DNA from 4 places in the Paenibacillus motobuensis genome. Region 3 is predicted to be linked to each of the others. Evidence: riboswitches for the same ligand, from Rfam matches in the RefSeq annotation. Region 3 holds a riboswitch; each other region holds the start of a gene.
The links. A riboswitch is a leader RNA that binds a small molecule or an ion and turns the genes downstream of it on or off. The one in region 3 is predicted to bind cyclic di-AMP.
Positions count from the first base shown of each region.

Region 1: linked by a shared signal. The riboswitch ahead of ABD014_RS15440 (TrkH family potassium uptake protein) and the one ahead of ABD014_RS12660 (hypothetical protein) in region 3 are both predicted to bind cyclic di-AMP.
Region 2: linked by a shared signal. The riboswitch ahead of ABD014_RS04220 (3D domain-containing protein) and the one ahead of ABD014_RS12660 (hypothetical protein) in region 3 are both predicted to bind cyclic di-AMP.
Region 4: linked by a shared signal. The riboswitch ahead of ABD014_RS21225 (C40 family peptidase) and the one ahead of ABD014_RS12660 (hypothetical protein) in region 3 are both predicted to bind cyclic di-AMP.

Region 1 is NZ_BAAACX010000013.1:153,751-157,133, forward strand. It holds gene ABD014_RS15430 (cation:proton antiporter) at 1-258, opposite strand, end outside; gene ABD014_RS15435 (potassium channel family protein) at 283-954, opposite strand; gene ABD014_RS15440 (TrkH family potassium uptake protein) at 969-2,303, opposite strand; cyclic di-AMP (ydaO/yuaA leader) riboswitch at 2,379-2,535, opposite strand; gene ABD014_RS15445 (CPBP family intramembrane glutamic endopeptidase) at 2,889-3,383, shown strand, end outside.
Region 2 is NZ_BAAACX010000006.1:85,205-88,587, forward strand. It holds gene ABD014_RS04210 (amino acid ABC transporter ATP-binding protein) at 1-202, shown strand, start outside; gene ABD014_RS04215 (DinB family protein) at 376-879, shown strand; cyclic di-AMP (ydaO/yuaA leader) riboswitch at 1,116-1,330, shown strand; gene ABD014_RS04220 (3D domain-containing protein) at 1,335-2,024, shown strand; gene ABD014_RS04225 (polysaccharide deacetylase family protein) at 2,104-2,913, opposite strand; gene ABD014_RS04230 (dihydroorotate dehydrogenase electron transfer subunit) at 3,131-3,383, shown strand, end outside.
Region 3 is NZ_BAAACX010000009.1:431,270-434,652, reverse strand. It holds gene ABD014_RS12665 (metal-dependent hydrolase) at 1-188, opposite strand, end outside; cyclic di-AMP (ydaO/yuaA leader) riboswitch at 482-722, shown strand; cyclic di-AMP (ydaO/yuaA leader) riboswitch at 827-1,024, shown strand; gene ABD014_RS12660 (hypothetical protein) at 1,140-1,547, shown strand; gene kdpA (potassium-transporting ATPase subunit KdpA) at 1,597-3,276, shown strand; gene kdpB (potassium-transporting ATPase subunit KdpB) at 3,297-3,383, shown strand, end outside.
Region 4 is NZ_BAAACX010000020.1:39,179-42,561, forward strand. It holds gene ABD014_RS21215 (M1 family metallopeptidase) at 1-646, shown strand, start outside; gene ABD014_RS21220 (hypothetical protein) at 746-1,579, shown strand; cyclic di-AMP (ydaO/yuaA leader) riboswitch at 1,800-1,935, shown strand; gene ABD014_RS21225 (C40 family peptidase) at 1,939-2,430, shown strand; cyclic di-AMP (ydaO/yuaA leader) riboswitch at 2,674-2,808, shown strand; gene ABD014_RS21230 (C40 family peptidase) at 2,812-3,282, shown strand.

The DNA.
Region 1 (3,383 bases), on a different contig from region 3:
ACTAAGCCTTAAGTTGCGTCCCCCGTCAAACAGAATCAAGACCGAGCCAACCGTCAGAATGATCTGATTGATCAGCGAGCCACTCGCTTCATGGATCCAGCCGAGGCCCGGACCTAGCAGCATCCCTGTTGCAATATAGACTGCTACATCCGGGAGCTTGAGGATAGAAGCTATTTTCCCTGAAATCATGCCCACGGTAATAACAAATAAAATCAAAATAAGTAAGTGCCTAATAGCCTCTGTAGCCGCAGATTCCATCTATTATCACATCCCAGGGATAGATTAGGAAATATTCTCGTTAACCATCATTTCGAACTCTTCAACATTCTCATTGGAGCCGATAATGACCATAATGTCTCCGGTTTTCAATTGATCCATCGCTGTCGGCGCAACGATTACACCATTCTCGCGATGAATGGCCACAATCGTGCAGCCAAAGCGAGCTCGTGGATGAAGCTCTCCTACATTTTTACCGTTAAGGCATTCAGGAACGTTCATCTCCACGATGCTGTAATTTTTAGACAATTGGATATAATCAAGCAAATTCGGCGTCACCAATTGGTGTGCTACCCGGATACCCATATCCCGCTCCGGAGAAATGACTCGATCCACGCCCAGCTTCTCCAGTGCCCTACCATGTAGTACAGAGATCGCCTTGGCTACCACCGTCGGCAAACCAAGATCTTTAAGCAGAATTGCCGCCAGTATGCTCATCTGAATATCATTGCCGATCGCTACGATCCCGCAGTCGAAGTTACGTACTCCAAGCGATTTGAGAACCTCTTCATCCGTTGCATCAGCAACGACGGCGTGGGTCAGCTTATCGCTCCATTCATTTACAATTTCCTCATCCCGGTCGATCCCCAATACCTCATAACCGAGATCCATCAGTTCCAGTGCCAAACTAGATCCGAAACGCCCCAGTCCGATCACTACAAACTGCTGTGTTTTCATGCTTATCCTTCCCCTTATCCAATAATAATTTTACCTTCCGGATGTCTATATAATTCTTTGCCCTTCTTCGGCCCAAGCGCATATGCCATTGTTAGTGGCCCTAGCCGTCCGGCAAACATCGTGAAGCTGATAATAAATTTACCTATCACTGTTAATTTACCCGTTAATCCCACGGTCAAGCCAACCGTGCCAAAAGCCGAAGTCGTCTCGAAAAGGATGCTCAGGAAGCTTGCACTCTCGGTCGTCGATAGTACCATCGATACCGCGATGACGAGGAACAAGGATAACATCGTCAGCGTGACCGCTTTGAAGATACGGTCCTGAGTCAGACGATAGCGGAACAGCACAAGATCAGACCGCCCGCGAATCATCGAGATTACAGCGCCGACCAGAATCATGAAGGTCGTTGTCTTAATCCCGCCCCCGGTAGAGCTCGGAGAAGCACCAATAAACATAAGGATGACCATGAAGAATTGAGTTGCCTGCCTTAGCGAACCCAGGTCGACCGTATTTGCCCCCGCCGTCCGCGGTGTTACCGACTGGAAGAAGGAAGCCCATATCTTTTCTCCCCCGCTAAGGCTTGAGAATGTACCCGGATTCGTAAACTCAAATACGTAAATCACCAAGGCCCCGATCAAAATAAGCGAAGCCGTCATCGTCAATACCACTTTGGAATGAAGCGATAGCTTCCGGTGCTTACGGAAGTCAACAAGATCCGATAACACGATGAATCCAAGGCCCCCGGATACGATCAGGAACATCGTCACCAGGTTAACAATCGGATCGCCTACGTAGCGGGTAAGGCTCTGATAGTGACCGAACAAGTCAAAACCGGCATTATTAAACATGGATACTCCATGGAATATTCCAAAATATAACGCACGTCCAAACGGCATATCAAAGGACCAGCGAATCGTATAGATTAATGCGGCGCTGCTCTCAATGACCAGGGAATAGATCAGAACCTTGCGAATCAAGCGGACGATCCCTTCCATCGTGTTCTGGTTCATCGCCTCTTGCAGCAAGAGACGATCCTTAAGCGATATTCTGCGCTTGAATACGAGCGAGAATAGGGTAGCCACGGTCATAAATCCGAGACCGCCGGTCTGAATCAGCAGCATAATCACGACCTGGCCGAACGTAGAATAATATGTCCCGGTATCCACGACGACCAATCCCGTCACACAGGTTGCCGAAGTTGCGGTAAACAGCGCATCAACGAATGGTAAAGACTCCCCTGTTGTACTTGAGATCGGCAGCATTAACAGCAGCGCTCCGACGAGAATAATGGCTGCGAAGCCCAATACTAAAATCTGTGGCGGGGAAAACCTGAACCATTTTACCCACATGCTTAACTGCAACTTAATCACTCCATCCTTTTTGTAGCAAAGAAAAAAAGCACTGGAAATCCAATGCTTTTTGATTGGTCCCTGCTCAAAGGCCTACGAGGTTAGCTGACGGATTCGGACATGAACGGTTGCCCTATTCGCTTGGATCCTTGGAATATCCAGAAATTCAGCGAAACTCACCCCTAAAAATCGGTTCCCCCGTTTTCGTAAAGAAATTCGGCCATTTATATATTTTATTGTTTCATTGTTTTCATTTCATTTTCGTCAAATGGATTATAAGCCTTATCGGCGTGTAATCACAAAGTTTCTTTTGGATTAAATAACTCTAAAAAGGCGTAAAAGGCGTGAAACTATGATTATGATACTCCATTATCTGAGCCATGCGAGACCTTACCAGAGATATTGCAGATTTTCGTGAACTATATCCCGATTGGCGAACCTAAGGTCCCCTATGTTATCTTTAATTGAATGTGTTTTCTAAGAATTACGCTCAATGTCACCCCCGCTTCTAACTCACTTGGTTACGACAAGCGGACTCATTGAACAATTCCTTGTTTAGAAAAAAGTGTTAAAGGAGCTGTAAAAATGCAAACTTCCAAGAACTCACCTGGGATCTTGCTCAAACCTAAAGCACTCTGGATACTTGCTGCGATTGGATTGGTCCTCTTCATTGTCCTGCAGCTTTGGCTGCCTTCCTTGAACGAGCCGGAGCAACAATTAAGCAAGACCATCAGCAAAGAGCAAGCCAGGCAGGCCGCCGCTTCATTCGCTCAGACGGAGCTTGGCATCAACGGTAATTTTCAGAATGCTCACGTTACATACGATACCAAGCCTGAACTGTTCGGATATTTGACGAAGGAAAATTTAGTCGGCAAATATTCTAAATCCTATGGCAAACAATTTCCTTATGACGTCTTCCATGTTGTCTTTACAGAACCAGATGACATATTAAGCCTCTTAAGCATCGACGTTAATATGCAAGAGGGCAATGTCGTTGCCTTTGAGAAGGTCATCTCGACAAGTAATGCCACCAAGCAGGCTTTAATCGACTACGGTCGCGAGAATACACTGTCTCTGGTG
Region 2 (3,383 bases), on a different contig from region 3:
GGTGCTCGATGTCATGAAGAAGCTGGCCGACAAAGGAATGACGATGGTGATCGTTACGCATGAAATGGGCTTTGCCCGTGAAGTCGGCGATCGCATCATCTTCATGGATCAAGGTCAAGTACTGGAGCAAGGCTCACCACAGCAGGTATTTGGTTCGCCAAAGGAGCCGCGGACGAAGGAGTTCCTGAGCAAAGTACTCTAACTTTCTTATAACCATATCGATTTGTTTGAACACCGCACGCTGTTTCCAGCGCGCGGTGTTTTTGCTATGAACCATTTTCGTTATTTTTCATCATTTAAGCCGAATTGTTGAGGTGAGACAAGCTTTCCATGCGATATTATTTATAGTATGATTTCCATATAATAGGGAGGGGAGTGGCATTAGTGAAACAACTGATTATCGGAGACGCCCTGCATGAGCTGGCCTCTACACGCCGTATCCTGGCGTGCTTGCCTGAGGAACATATGACATGGAAGCCACATGTAAAATCAATGACATTAGGCGGTCTTGCTACACATATGATCAATCTGCTGAACTGGCAAGTAGCGATTTTTCTTTACCCGGAATTCGATCTATCGACTGTGCCGAATCGGCGCGAGGCAATGACCAACCGTACTGACCTGCTGGAAGAATTCGATGCGAATGTTGCCAAGCTTGAAAAGTTGTTAGATGAGTGCGATGAGAACATGCTAAGCGAGGAATGGACACTTCGTAGCGGTGACAAGATTATTCTGCGCCAGCCACGAGCAAGTGCACTCCGCACCTTCGGATTAAGCCATATGATCCACCACCGCGCACAACTCACGGTATATTTGCGACTGCTTGATATTATGGTTCCGGGTATGTACGGACCATCAGCTGACGAGGAGGACAAATAAACAGGACATGCCGAGAATATAAAGGGGCTTTTCCGAGTAGTAATTACTACTTATAGGGCGGCCCTATTTTCTTTGTCTTTTTCGTGAAAATTGTTACTTTAAGGTGCCACCAACTCAACCTTTATCGCAAATACATTACTCGATTTGTCATTATTAATCTCAAAAAAACTGTGTTATATCAGGCTTTGTACGTAAATGGTAACAATTGCATGAGCTATTGGTTACAAAGTTGTGATATATTCAATGAGCCGAAACTTACTAGAACAAGTGCGGGGGACGAATTAACGAAAGGCCAATTTGAAATTGAGTCTTAGCAGATTGGCTATCTTGGGGTGAAGCGCGACTCGAAAAGTAACAAAACATTAATCTATCAATTGTTACGATTCTCGCATAGGGAAACTTCCTTTTCCCGAATCCGACAACTAACTCCGCAGGCGCAATAAAAGGAGGACAACATGAAGAAACAACATACTTGGACATTCAAGCGTATTATGAAGACGGCATTTATTACCGCTGGATTATTTGGAGCGATGCAATCCGTTCCTGCGCTGGCTGACTCGTTACATACAGCGAAGGAAGGAGATACATTCTATACACTTTCGAAACAGTATGGAGTGCCGATGGACAAGCTGATGACAGCGAATCCGACCATCAAAGCATTAAATATATATGAAGGTCTTAGCATCACAATCCCTGATAATAAGAGCAATACGATGTCTGCTCCGGAAGTTAAGGCTTCTTCTACGGGCAACGCTGCTATTTTGCCAAGGCTTAGCGTATTTGCCGATCAAAAGGTGGTAGAAGCTTGGGGCAAGAGCTTTAATTACTCCAAGACGATTAATGTCAAAGCGACAGCTTATTCTTCAGCTCCAAGCGAGAATGGTGGATATGGAGCGGTAGATTATTATGGCGACCCACTTAAACTTGGAACGATTGCAGTTGACCCGAAAGTCATTCCTCTTGGTACCAAGGTGCTTGTAACTGGACATGATCATGGAGGTCTACCTAAGAAAGCATTTGTAGCGACAGCGACGGATATCGGTGGCGCGATCAAGGGTAACCGGATTGATATTTTCATCCCGGGCAGCACTTCCTTTGTGAATCAATTTGGTTATCAGGATGTTAAGTTATTTGTACTGAAATAGTAGACAAATAGATGAATAGTTCACGAATTGTATAGGGCCGTACCGGACAGAAGTTGTTCCGGTGCGGCCCTGTTACGATTTACATTTTATTTTTCTTAGTTTGAAGCATATCGGCTACATTGACGAATTGATAGCCTTTGGATTTAAGTTGCTCGATTATCTCGGGAAGAGCTTCAATCGTACCGCTCAGGTTGGAGCCCGAGCCGCCTCCGGCATGCTGGAGAACGATCGATCCGGGACCAACCGTCTCAAGCACATTCTTCTTGACCTTGTCTTTGTCGAGACCCTTCCAATCAAGAGAATCAACGTTCCAATTCACGACTCTATAGCTATGCCGCTTTGCCCAACGAACCTGGGCTTCATTAATATCACCGTATGGAGGCCGAATCAGCTTCGGACGATAGCCGACGATATTCTGAATCACCTTCTCGGTCCGCAATATTTCGGACTGGAATTCTTGCATGGAGTGCTTCTTGAATTGATTGTGAGTATAGGAATGGTTGCCGATGATGTGGCCATCAAGGTGAATTTGCCGCACGAGATCAGGATGTTTCTTGGCCCGGCTGCCAACGACGAAAAATGTAGCTTTGATACCTTCACGCTTCAGGATTTTCAGCACTTGTGGCGTGAATCGGGGGTCTGGCACATCGTCGAACGTAAGGGCGACCTGCTTCACCCGGGGACCACGGAATACAAAAGTCTCGGAATACTTACGCTGCAGCTCGGCTAGATTAAGCGGCTTTTCACTGGACTCAGTAGATGTAGGTGCCGTGTCCTCCGTACCCGGTGCACCCGGTGACGACCGTTTGGCTTCAATGCTCCCAGAGCTTGGAAACAACATGAGCAGGATGGTACAGACGATCATCAAGTGTTTGAGTTTTGTGGACATAGCATTACCTCTTCTCCAAAATATATGTCATGATCTGGTATGCCCATAATCATTGAAAAATATGAGGAAATGGTTAATTTTCAGGGTAAGCGCTTCACTCAGGTTACAAAGAGCATTGAAGTGATGTTTGTCACAGACTGATTGATAAGAAAAATTGCATCTTTAGATGAAGTGCATAAAATCAAGCAGGCGTCTATAAGAAAGGGGACTGAACAATTTGACGGAAGTCATATCCAATGAGGAAGTAGCACCAGGAGTTTTTCGTCTGGCCGTTGCCGGTCAATTCGCCGGGATAATGGGCCAGTTCTATATGATACGCGCATGGGACAATTATCCGCTGCTGTCCAGGCCGCTGAGTATTTTCGATATTACGCCTGAACGGATTGAATTTCTTTATTTAGTCGTCGGTGAGGGAACGACCGTGTTCTCAAAGTTGAAGCAAGGAGATCAAGTGAAGCTGGAAGGTCCAT
Region 3 (3,383 bases):
CTTCTGGCGATCACCTCAGCATCCCCGATATGATCCGAGTGCCCATGGGTAAGTAGGATATAATCGACATCGATATCTTCAGCCACAGCAGCTGCTTTAGGATTACCGGTCAAGAACGGGTCAATGATCAAACGGCAATCGCCAGTATCTAAATATACGCATGAATGTCCGAGATACGTTATTTTCATAAATATCGCTCCTTTTGGCAAAATGATGAACTAACTCTATTATAGCGAAGGAGAGACATGAGTAAAATTTTATCGCGTTGGCAGCTGCGATTTCAACAGTTTCCCCGGCAGGATCCTTATAAAAGAATTTAAAATCAAGAGTAGAAATGAGCTATAGCGAAAATTAGAGAGAGCCATATCAATGTAAGCGGTATATTTTCATATTCCTTTAAATTAATCGCTTTTTTTGCCGGGAAGTTGGCTTTACAGTCAAACCTTGCAGCGGTATGATTCAATCCATAATCAATATTATCCAATTCCGATCGCTTAATCTCTGGGATGTTCCAGAGAACGGAGGAACCAACAAGAGCTTGCTGTGTGATGATCAACGCAGCTTGCTCATCGTCTGAATGGCCAGGGCTGGTGTGAGAGCCAACACAGGCCCATTCGGACAGGGGTGAATCCTGAGAAAGAGACCATGGACTCTTCTCAGGTAGGGCGACTCTCACCGCCCGAATCCGTCAGCTAACTTCGTCAGCGTGGGTATGAGAGAGGAAAGGTGACTGCGCGCCGCAACGAATTCGGCCACAGAGGACCGTTTGCCTCTGTGGTTTTTTATGCTCTTTTTTGAAAAATGAACTGAAATACAATACAACATCAATCAAAATTCGCTGAATGCTGTCGTGGATATGACAGCAGCGGGGGAACCAACGGTACTGAGTGATGCCCGATCTGCGGGCTTCTAAACCTTAGTTCCATGGGGTGAATCGCTTGGAGGATAAACGTATTTTCCAAGGTAGGGCGACTTCCGCGCCCGAATCCGTCAGCTAACCTCGTAAGCGTCTAGGAAGAGGCAACCACCAAGGTCGGGTAGTGGGTCTAAGACCACTCATTAAGCCGCGGGAAAGGTTACTATCTTTCCTGCGGCTTCTTTTGTGTTGTCCTCTGCAAATTCAAGGAGGGTGTTCTCAAGTGGAGGAAGAGTTTGTTCTAGTAGCAGCACCGAATCCGGTTGGACTGAAGTTTATTTTGCTGCTGATGGCGGCGAAGCGTAATTTCGCGGTCATGGTGAACAACAAGAAGGAGGAAGAAGTCCTTCATAAACTGGGCGTAAGACATGTACTGCGTATCAAGACGGATGACGAGCAGAGCTGGATCGTCCCGCCGTTTCCGATCGGACGCTGTTATATTTTTGAACTGAGTATGACATTAACCTGTCGCTATTTGCAAATCTGTCGGAGATGGACGCGTGATCAGATTTTCATTATTACTCCGAATAGAAATCCGCGCATGATTTACAAAGGGCTAGGAGCTTCTTATGTCATCCATTCCGTAAGCGGAGAGGTTGGATTTCTGCTTGCAGCAAAGCTTGAGCGATAAGCCAGAGCTTAAAAACAATAAGTAGGATTCCAGATGGGGTGAGTGTATTATGGATTATTTACAAATGTTCATTGTGATCGGCGTAATATTGCTGCTGGTGAAGCCGGTCGGTACTTATATATATCATGTTTTCTCTAATGTACCTAATCGTAGTGATCGCATTTTCGGAGCAATGGAGCGGTTTATTTTCAACATAGCCGGCTATAGGCGGCGCGAAGCGATGGATTGGAAGAAATATGTGATCAGCTTGCTGGCAACGAATGTGGTGTTGATGACAATCAGTTTTCTGCTTCTCAGCCTGCAGCAGTGGTTCCCATGGAATCCCGAAGGAAGCGGCAGCATGGAGCCGACGCTGGCATTCAATACGGTAATTAGCTTCATGACCAACACGAATCTGCAGCATTATAGCGGGGAGACAGGGCTTAGCTATTTCTCGCAAATGGCTGTAATCACAATGATGATGTTCACATCAGCTGCTACAGGTCTATGCGCCGCCATCGCTTTTATCCGCGGAATTACAGGAAGAGGCCAACGGCTGGGGAATTTCTTTGAGGATTTTGTGAAGGCGATTGTCCGTATTCTTCTGCCTGCTTCTCTGATCGTGACGCTGCTACTGGTCGCGCTTCAGGTTCCGCAGACCTTGCGGCCTACCACGGCAGTGAACACGCTGGAAGGGATTGTACAGCGAATCTCGCTTGGACCGGTGGCCTCGCTGGAATCCATTAAGCATTTGGGCACGAACGGTGGTGGATTCTTTGGAGCAAATTCATCCCATCCGTTCGAGAACCCAAGCGGGTTGACGAATGCAATTGAGATGTGGTCCATGTGGGTGATCAGCGCGTCATTACCTTATACATTCGGTTTATTCGCGCGCAATAAGAAGCAGGGTTGGGTTATTTTCTCGGCGATGATGGTCTTGTTCCTTGCATTTCTGTCTTTGGTCTATTTCAGCGAGAAGGCCGGGAACCCGCTCTTCCATACGCTTGGGATAGACGTCGCGCAAGGAAATATGGAGGGCAAAGAGGTTCGTTTCGGGGTTACGGGCTCGGCACTTTTTACGGCGATTACCACCGCTGCGACTACGGGGAGCGTCAATAATATGCATGATTCGCTTACTCCGCTCGGCGGCTTGGCAGCTTTATCCCAGATGATGTTGAACGTCGTCTTCGGTGGGAAGGGCGTCGGACTTATGAACATGGTGATGTACGCCATACTCGGTGTGTTTATTTGTGGATTAATGGTCGGCAGAACGCCGGAATTCCTCAGCAAGAAGATTGAAGCCAGGGAGATGAGGCTGATCGCAATTGCGATTCTTATCCATCCCTTAATTGTGCTTGCACCAACGGCGATCAGTACTATGACTGGGTTAGGGTATGGCGCAGTTACGAATCCGGGGTATCATGGACTGTCGCAAATGCTGTATGAATATGCATCCTCTGCGGCAAATAACGGCTCCGGTTTCGAGGGTCTCGCGGATAATACGGCGTTCTGGAACATCATGACCGGATTGGTCATGCTCCTGGGCCGCTACGTCTCTATGATTGCCTTGTTAGCTGCTGCAGGGTCCTTAATGCAGAAAGAACCCGTCATGGAGACCATCGGCACGCTGCGGACAGACAATAAATTATTTGCTGGAATTCTCGTCGGAACGGTATTGCTTATCGGAGCTCTTACTTTTCTGCCGGTTCTTGCCGCAGGTCCTGTTGCTGAGTATTTGACGCTAAAATAATTCAAAGAGGTGTGCTAAACATGAGCACTAGGCATAAATCGATGTTATCCAGAAACATGATGCGAGGAGCCGTACTGGACAGCTTTAAGAAGCTGAATCCGATATGG
Region 4 (3,383 bases), on a different contig from region 3:
ATCAGCGATCATCACTTCCCCGGCTTCACTAACCCAGAATGCATGGAAATATGGAGATAGCGATGTATACGCCCAGAATGCTTATTATAGAGGGAAACTGATCCTGCTTGATATTGAGAGGCAAGTAGGTGCCAAGACGATGAAGCGAATCATGTCCAGCTACAGCCTCAAATACCGCTTCAAGCATCCGACAACGAAAGATTTTCAGCGTACCGTTGAGCAGATCACGGGTCGATCGTGGAAGGAATACTTCAACCAATACGTATATAGCGACAAAATGGCTGATTTCTCAGTCGATCGAATTCAGATTCATCCCTCCAATTCGAGCAGCGGATCGGTCTATGAATCAATCATCGATATAAGTCGTAAGGGCGCCAATTATCCAGAGGTAGCCATATTGCTCTCGTTCAAGGACGGGCATACTCTCCGTAAGACTTGGAATGTGGATAACGACACCCTGAAGATTAAGGTCCAGTACAAAGAGCCTGTGGATTGGGTACAAATCGATCCTGAATATGCGCTCGTTCTAGAGAATAAACACATTAACAACTACCTGAAAGCGGAGATTCAGGAGCCTGTAAGTACCCGCTCTACTTTAACGATCGTCAAATTGCTGGAGACCGTACTCGGCTCGTTATTATGGTAGGTACCTGACCTTACAAAACTCTGTATATGCTTCCGTATTAAATTTATCCGCAGCTCATTCTACGAAGCCTTACCTTAACAAAACTTGAGGGGGAAAAGTATGATCTATATACGTAGTGGATGGAGTCTTATAAAAAACCAGCTTCCCTCTATTATCATCCTGTTTCTGTATCAGCTGCTCTGGGGACTATTTTTATACAGGCTCGTCAATTCAGTAGTTACGGAGGTCTTGGTTAGATACCCAGATCCCCCGCCCAATATGCTCAGCCCGGCTCTATTCCTTCTGGAAGGTCAGTACGAGCTCAAGCATAGCTCAGACATCCGTCTCTATCTGGGGATTCTGCTCGGCATGGCTCTCATCCGACTGCTAGTGACGCCCCTGCTCCAGGCAGGGATCCTGTATGGCTTAATTCCCAAGGAGGAGCGAAAGAGCGGACTTCCGCTGTTCCGAGGCATGAAGGAGTTTGGGAAGCCGGTATTCTTCTTCCTATTTATCGAACTTATATTAATCAGCCTGCCCCTATTATGGATTGTCCCTCTCGTCCAGGGACTTCTGCCAGACATACTTCACTCAGGAACCATACAGATCTCCCCGATCTTGAAGATGTCGGCCGTTCTACTTGCTTGGATGATCTATTGCTGGCTCATTAACCAATGCTTGCTATTTGCGCAATTTGGCTATCTTTTCAAAAAGGGGCTATGGGGGTCTATTCTAATAGGTATTCGATATGTGCTTCCTGGAGCAGGCATCTCTCTCTTACTTGGCGCTTTTGCACTGATCTTGTTCTTAATCTTTGGCTCAGTATCGTGGATATGGACCGGAATACTCGCTCTTATTCTGCAGCAAAGCTATCCTTTCATACGAAGTTTATTCAGAGTTTGGGAAGTAACCTCTCAATATCAATTATGGAAAATAAAATCACAAAAAAGTTAAAATTCTTTTACCATTACAATCCCTTATACCACAAGGCCTCCGCCTGAATCGGAGGCCTTATTCTTTGTTTTTCTCTCTGAATCTTGTGAATTAGGCATTGCCAAAATATACTTCTCTTTGTTACAATAACAACAGCAGAAATTCAGTAACAGTTTTGTAATCATTATTGTCATAATAAGTCAAGTAATAGCAATAGCGAGTGTAATTATAACAATTATTTACGAAATCATGGCCGAATTCCCTTCACGGGGAACGGGGGAACCACTTTGGGTGAATTGATCTCGCTAGAGAGGGATCATAGGGAACCTTCAACCGAATCCGTAAGCTAACCTCGTAGGCAATCGGAAGGAGTATTTTTCTTGAAGAAACAGTTAACTACATTAGCTCTTGGTGTTACATTGCTTTTCTCCATCGGAACTGGCAGCGCTTTCGCGGATTCCAAATTAGACTCTGCTATTGATGGAGCGCTCGGAACGAAGTATGTATCCGGTGGTACAACGACTTCTGGGTTTGACTGCTCAGGATTTACGATGTATGTATTCTCCAAGATCGGTATCAAGCTTCCTCACCAATCGGGATCGCAATATAAAATGGGCGAATCCGTATCCAAGGATGAACTAATCGCTGGCGACCTGGTGTTCTTCAACACTTCAGGCAAAGGCATATCCCATGTGGGTGTCTATGTAGGTGAAGGCAAATTTGCTCACGCTTCCACTTCCAAGGGCGTTGTAATTAGCAAATTGAGCGAGAAATATTATGTAGATCGTTATGTTGGAGCTAAGCGCGTTATGAGTTCCGACAAGTACGAAGATGCTACTGGAGAAGTTACAGATCACGATGATGTAGAATAATAACGAATTTTAAGCCTGCGGCGATTCAATGGAATCCACAACCGCGGGTTTTTTATTTGCCTAAAGGCCTGCATTCCCCCCACTTCTGGCCCTATATGCCTATGAACTCAGACAGAAACACAGACTTCCAGATCAAATCTATCGACAAGCTTGTCAAACCTGGGCGGGTTTGGTAAAATGACCAGTGTAATAGTAACAAGTTTGTAATCTTTATTGTAACTATCGTAACTTTTGGGGTGCATCAACTAAGAACAGCCGAATTCCTAAGCACCCGGGAAACGGGGGAACCATTTGGGGTGAATTGGCGCTATCACGCTGCCATAGGGAACCTTCAACCGAATCCGCAAGCTAACCTCGCAGGCCTTGGAAGGAGCTTACATCTTGAGAAAAACAATCATCGCAGCCGCAGCAAGCCTGGCCATCTTCTTCACTATGCAAAGCGGCAATGCTTTTGCGAGCACCACACTAACTAATGTTGTTGACTCGGTATACGGTACACCTTACAGACTCGGTGGAATCAGCGCCAGTAGCGGCTTTGACTGCTCAGGCTTCACCAAATATGTATATCAGAAAATGGGCGTAACCCTACCTCGCGTATCGACAGATCAGTTCAAGCAAGGCGCTGCGGTAAGCAAGAGCCAGTTGAAGCCTGGCGATCTCGTCTTCTTCAATACAACCGGTAAAGGCGTATCCCATGTAGGAATTTATGTTGGTAATGGAGAATTCGCACATTCCTCCTCATCCAAGGGCGTTCGTATCGACAGCTTGAGCAATAGCTACTACAAAGCGCGTTATGTCGGCGCCAAGCGTATCCTTAGCCAGTATACTTATTCTCAGTATGCCCAAGCTTAATCTCCAGCGTTCAACCATTTAACTTTCATTCATTCATTTATCATCATTTATAACTATATAATGCAGTTGATTCCAAGCCCGGAATCAATTGCATTTTTTTA